Luteolibacter flavescens: one gene and its partner. The protein of the gene in region 1 binds, or shares a complex with, the protein of each later gene. Links are inferred from orthologs where the notes say so. Each region holds a gene or a part of one and is shown on either strand. Other genes may lie near its edges. The genes, in order: OKA04_RS08365 and dapF.

What was found.
Region 2: the proteins of OKA04_RS08365 (region 1) and dapF are in contact, whole or in part, in a solved structure (PDB 5YGU), measured with the Escherichia coli proteins. The link is inferred for Luteolibacter flavescens from one-to-one orthologs.

The regions. Positions count from the first base shown.
Region 1 is NZ_JAPDDS010000004.1:81,010-84,054, forward strand. What follows is about bases 235-2,960. They hold OKA04_RS08365 (NUDIX domain-containing protein), read left to right. Parts: upstream 235-1,228; coding sequence 1,229-1,693; downstream 1,694-2,960. Other genes in these bases: OKA04_RS08360 (hypothetical protein), read right to left, coding at 560-1,123; OKA04_RS08370 (class I SAM-dependent methyltransferase), read left to right, coding at 1,781-2,960. Outside these bases: more of OKA04_RS08370, read left to right, coding at 2,961-3,045. UniProt on the Escherichia coli protein: Master regulator of 5'-end-dependent mRNA decay.
Region 2 is NZ_JAPDDS010000007.1:70,182-73,347, reverse strand. The notes cover bases 320-3,166. They hold dapF (diaminopimelate epimerase), read left to right. Parts: upstream 320-1,260; coding sequence 1,261-2,073; downstream 2,074-3,166. Other genes in these bases: dapA (4-hydroxy-tetrahydrodipicolinate synthase), read left to right, coding at 2,894-3,166; OKA04_RS13770 (hypothetical protein), read left to right, coding at 2,677-2,823; OKA04_RS13775 (ATPase), read left to right, coding at 2,063-2,644; trpA (tryptophan synthase subunit alpha), read left to right, coding at 422-1,216; OKA04_RS13790 (Uma2 family endonuclease), read left to right, coding at 320-368. Also shown: more of OKA04_RS13790, read left to right, coding at 1-319. UniProt on the Escherichia coli protein: Involved in the succinylase branch of the L-lysine biosynthesis and in the biosynthesis of the pentapeptide incorporated in the peptidoglycan moiety. Catalyzes the stereoinversion of LL-2,6-diaminopimelate (L,L-DAP) to meso-diaminopimelate (meso-DAP).

The DNA of each region.
Region 1 (3,045 bases):
GATGGCGAACCACGGGCGAGGGCTGCTTTTCACGGCAGGGCTTCGCTGGGAGCGCGTGCCACCGGCTCGCTTGGATGGTGGGCGAAGTGATCTAACAGGCGCGCCCTTTTGGGGTTCCGTGCGAGCGGCTTTCACCTTGGGTTTGCCGAGGCTTTTACCCTGGGTTCGCCAACCTTCCAAGCGGGCCAGTGGCCGCGCGCTCCCAGGGATCACCAGTATCGGCGGAGCCGGGAGTGCTGGCTTCAGCCGGCTTGGATGGGCGGGCGAAGTGGCTATTGAAAGCCGGGGGCACGTGAGGCTATCGTGGTCCGCATCGCTCCGCGTGCGGTGCGCCGGTAGGGAAGCCGTGTGTGATGCCCGCCGCCATTATCACCATGCGAGGAAGGCTTCCGGTGGTGCCTCCATTCCCGGAGCCACAAAGCAAAGCCCGCCGCCAGAACCGCTTCGCCGCACGCGGAGCGATGCGGACCACGATGGCACAGGGTCTCCGTCGGCATTGAGAGCTGCTTCGGGCCGGTCTGATGACCGGCGCTCCCAGGGTAGGCACTCCCGGAAATGATCACTTCACCGTGACCTTGCGGCCCTTGCCGGTCTCCCAGGCGCCCTTGACGCTCTTGTAGATGGCATCGAGCTCGGCGACGCTCTGGACGCGGAATTCCACCATGCCGGCGTGGCTGGTGCTCGGGTAGTTCTTCTGCACGATTTCCTTCACGTCGGTGCCGGTCTTCTGGCCCACGCGGTCGAGTAGTTCATTGCCGCGCTCCACCACGCGGCGTGCGGTGCCTGAGGCGGAGTTCTCCAGCGACGTGGTCACGTGGTAGAAGCGCACGAGGCTGCGGCCGTTCGTGTCGATGATCATTTCGTTCACCACCATGGTGCCATCCAGCAGGTACTGGTGCATGCTGATGGAGGAGATGCGGTCGAGCGCCACCATGTAGTGGCCGCCCGGCAGGCTCGCCTGCCAGAAGCGGCGGTTGTCGTCGGTCTCCTGGACATTCTCCGCGGCTTCCTCGCTGGCGGGGTCGCTGTTAGGGTTCGCGGTGCCGTCCTGCTGGGCACGGGCGAGGGGGGCGGAGAGCAGCATCAGTCCGGAGAGCAGGTGGAGGAAGGCGGTCTTTTTCATGATGGCGGGAGCTTGGCGCGGGTCGGCGGGTTTGGCGAGTGTGGACCTTATTTAGGGGAAGTTAAGGATTGAGGCTTGGTATTTGTTTATCCTACGTTGCGCCTCGTGGTCCGATTTCGTCCAAATGTCGCGGCGCTGATGGTGAAGCCGCAGGGTCAATTGCTCGTCTGTGAACGCTGGACCATCCCCGGTGCATGGCAGTTCCCGCAGGGCGGAGTGGACGATGGCGAGACCTTGGAGCAGGCACTCTTCCGTGAGGTGCGCGAGGAGATCGGCCTGCTCCCATCGCACTATGAGTTATTGGGTTACCGCACCGGCTACCGATATCTCTACCCGGAGGACGTGCGCTTCAAGAAAATGCGCAAACACGGGTGCCACGGGCAGGAGCAGACTTACTATCATTGCCTTGTGAGGGAGGATGCTCCGGAGGTGGATGTGAACCAGCGTCCGCGTGAATTTGGAGCCTACCGGTGGATACTTCCGGAGGAGTTCGACCTCGATTGGTTGCCCGAGTTCAAGCGCGATGTCTACCGGCAGGTGATGCTCGATTTCTTCAATGTGAAGCTATAGTACCCTGCAAGTATTGCAGGCTGCATACTTCAGCTTGCCCCGTAGTTCCGTTTTCGATGACGTGGGTTCCAAGAAAGACAAGAGCTGATGGAGATTTCCCCGGAGCAGTCGCAGAGTGTCATCAAATGCAGAAATAGCCAGGGACTGGAGGTGCAGGCGAACCTGCTGCGCCTCACCCGATACTCGGTGGTTTTCGAGGTTTATAATCCCTACAGCATCCTCCAGCTCTCCGAAGTCCTTTCCGACTTCCGGATCCTCACGAACAAGAGGCTGATCTACCGCGGCAAGGCCGTGGTGAGCAACATCCTCAACACCGGCCTGGTCATCGTCTGCGAGGCGAATCTCGAGGACGGCTGGCAGGAGGTGGACTTCCTTTCCGCCGTCAATGGCGAGACCGACTTGGGTGCGCAGTTCAGCTCCTTCATGTCAGAGTGGCGGGCCGCGAACCACGTGCAGGACCCCTTCAAGGTGGCCGTGGCGGACATGGCCAGCGCGCTCACCGGCGTGCAGCACTGGCTCAGCAGCATCGACGTGGGCATCCGCTCCACCGCGACCCGTCGGCGCGACGAGCTGGAGCGTGAGATTTTCAGCAGCGTCCAGCAGCGGATCCTCGAGCAGATGATCCCCTCGATGGAGAATTTCGAGACCGTGGCAGGCCAGATCGACGAGGAGGAAGTGCCCTCGCACAAGTCGTATGTCCGCCGCGAGATGCACCCCATCGTGCTCTGCGCCCCCTTCGTCTATCGTACCTACGTGAAGCCCCTCGGCTACGCGGGCGACTACGAGATGGTGAACATGATGATGCGCGATCCCTACGAGGGTGCGTCGTCATTCGCGAAGATGCTGAACTACGCGATCCTGAACACCGAGCCGGTGGTGGCCCACCGCAACCGCATCGACTACCTGGTGGACATGCTCGACCGCGAGTCGAACCGCCGCATCGGCAAGGGCCGCGCGCGTGCCTTCAACCTGGGCTGCGGCCCTGCCGAGGAAGTCCTGCGCTTCCTGCGCGGGCACGACTCCAGCGAGCTGATCGAGTTCGACCTCTTGGACTTCAACCCGGAGACGCTGGAGTACACCCGCGAGCGCCTCGACAAGGTGCGGATGGAGGAAGGCCGGAATACCCGCCTGCGCTTCATCCCGCGCTCCGTCCACCAGATCCTGAAGGCGGCCGTCCAGCCGGGCGGCGACCCGGAACTCGCCGCCTACGACGTGGTGTACTGCGCCGGTCTCTTCGACTACCTTTCCCAGCGCGTCGGCAAGCGTCTGGTCGAGTTCTTCTGCTCGATCGCGAATCCGGGCGGGCTCGTCGTCGTCACGAACGTGGCGGACACGAATCCTCGCAAGGCGTG
Region 2 (3,166 bases), on another replicon or contig:
GCCTCGACATGCTTAACGAGCCCCAGCCGGACCTACTGCTAATGCGCGAGGGCGGCCAGGCGAAGATCGATGCCGACGGCTACGTCTGCGGGGCACCGGAGTTGGTGGCGGAGATCGCCTCCAGTTCGGCCGCCTATGACCTTCATCAGAAAAAGCGGGCCTATCTCCGGGCTGGCGCTCTGGAGTATCTGGTGTGGATCGTGGCCGAAAAGCGCGTCGTCTGGTGGCAACTCCAAGGAGACGAGTTCGTCGAGATTGCCCCTGCAGCGGATGGATCGCTGGAAAGCCCGAATTTCCCCGGACTGGTCATTGATGTAGAGGCATTAGTCGCCGGGGACTTTGCGAAAGCCTTGGCCCGGCTTGCCTGAGTCTTCCTCCGCGCTTGTCAGGGACCTACAGGCGGACAAGTCTCCGCGCGCCCATGAATCGCATCGACGCCGCCTTTGACCGGCTCCGCTCGGAAGGAAAGAAAGCCTTCGTCGCCTATGTCGCCGCTGGCGACCCGTCCTTCGAGGCCTCGCTGGAGGTGATCAAGGCCCTCGCCGACGCCGGATCGGACGTGATCGAGCTGGGACTGCCGTTCTCCGATCCTCTTGCAGACGGCATCGTGAACCAGATGGCCGCGGATCGCGCGCTGAAGGCCGGCATGACCACGGCGCGCTCGCTGGAGCTGATCCGCAAGTTTCGCGAGACGCACCAGACGCCGATCGTGCTCTTCACCTACCTGAACCCGATTTTCAACTACGGCTTCGATAAATTCCACGCCGATGCCGCCGCCGCCGGTGCGGATGGCATCCTGCTGCTGGACCTGCCACCGGACGAGGCCCGGGAAAATGACGACCTCGCCCGCGGCGAAGGCCTGAATCACATCCGCCTGATCGCCCCGACCACCCCGGAGGACCGCATGAAGCTGCTGGCAGAGAGCGCCGAGGGCTTCATCTATGCGCTCTCCCGCACCGGCGTGACCGGTGCCCACGGAGCCCCCTCCGAAGGCCTCAGCGAGCTGGTCGCGAAGATCCGCAAGGACGCGAAGGTGCCGGTCTGCGTCGGCTTTGGCATCACCACGCCGGATCAGGCGACCATGGTTGCGAAAGCGGCGGACGGGGTGATTGTCGGCTCGGCCATCGTGAAACAAGTCGAGCTCAATCCCGACCGCGCCGCCGGAGCCGTGCGGGACTTCGTCACCCCGCTCATCGCCGCGACGAAGGCGGTGTGAAGGATCTCAGATCCAAAATTTCAAATTTCACATTCAGATCTCCCATGCTCCTGCATTTCTACAAGATGAACGGTGCCGGCAACGACTTCGTTGTCGTCGATAACCGCGACCTCTCCCTCTCGCTGACGAAGGACCAGATCGAGCACCTCTGCGACCGCCATCGCGGCGTGGGCGCGGATGGCCTGCTGGCAGTCGAGCCCGCGGAGAACGGAGCCGATTTCAAATTCCGCTATTACAATGCCGACGGCGGCGAGGCCGAGATGTGCGGGAATGGTGCGCGCTGCTTCGGTCGCTTCACGGCGGCGCTCATGGAGGGTGAGCCGGAGCGCGTGACCTTCGAGACCATCGCCGGAACCCTCGCTGCGGAGTTGGTGGAGGATGACATCCGCATCGCCATGTCGGAGCCGAAGGACCTGAACCTCGACACGGGCGTGGAAATCCCAGGTCTCGAGGGAACCCTGCGCTTCATCAATACCGGCGTGCCACACGTCGTGGTCTTCGTCGCGGACCTGCCCGGCACCGAGGCGGTGCGGCACGGTGCGGCGATCCGTTACAACAAGGGCTTCGCCCCGGCCGGCACGAACGCCAATTTCGCCACCGTCCTCGCCCCCGGCCACATCGCCATCCGCACCTACGAGCGCGGCGTGGAAGACGAGACCCTCGCCTGCGGCACCGGCATGGTCGCCTGCGCGCTGATGCACCACCTGCTCGATGGCGCACCGTCGCCGATCAAGGTGGACGTGAAAGGCGGCGACACTCTGGAAATCGGTTTCGAAAAGACCGGCGAGACCACTTTCACGAACGTAACGCTCACGGGCCCAGGGGATTTCGTCTTCGAGGGCGACATTGAGATCTGAGCAAATTCCAGGACCGCCGATGCCATCGCTCATCCTCATCGGCGGTCCGAATGGCGCGGGGAAAACGACCTTCGCGAAAGAGATTCTTACGACCGACCTCAAGGGTCTGAGATTTTTGAATGCCGACGAGATCGCGCGCGGCCTATCACCCTTCGACCCGGATCGGGTGGCGCGAAAAGCTGGCAGAATCTTGCTGGGGGAGATCGCCGAGCTGACCCGCTCCCACGAGGATTTCGCCTTGGAGTCCACGCTTTCCGGTCGATCCCACGCTCACATCCTCCAGCGAGCCAAGGAGGCAGGTTACTCGATCACGCTACATTTTGTTTGGATTCCCAGCGCCAAGGTCTCGTTGGCCCGTGTCCGCCAGCGGGTCAAGAAAGGCGGTCATAACGTCCCCATCATCGATATCATGCGTCGTTATGACCGCATCATGAAGAATCTCATCGAACTTTACCTTCCCTTGGCGGATCGCTGGTGGATTTGGAGTTCCGTGGAACTTCGGTTTACTGCCTTGGCAAGTTCGGAAACCCACGCTATCTCTGACGTCGAGGCATTCCTCTCTGCTCCATGATCGCGCCTAGAGATCCCAAGCCACTGCGACCGATGAAAGCATCCGAGCTTTCCGAGGAAGGTCGGATGGCCCTCCGTGCCCAGCACCGGGCCGCGCGCAAGCTCAGGGCGGAGCACCGGCGGCTGGGTTTGCCCATCATCGTGTGGAAGAACGGCAAGGTCGTCGAGGAGCAGCCCTGACCTGATTTTCCGTGGCGAATCCGCCATCAGGGGTTGAAGAGCGCCGTGGGATGTTCATTCTCCGCCCGCAATGACCTTCCGAGGCACCTACACCGCGCTCATCACACCCTTCCGCGAAGACCGAGTCGATACGGCCGCTTTCAAAGCCCTGATCGACCGCCAAGTCGCCGCCGGGATCACGGGCATCGTGCCGGTCGGAACCACCGGTGAATCGCCCACCGTCGATACGGACGAGCACATCGAGATCATCCGCCTGGCCGTGGAATACGCCGCTGGCCGCTGCCAGGTCGTCGCCGGCACCGGCGCGAATGCGACCAAGGAGGCGATCGAGCTGACCCAGGCG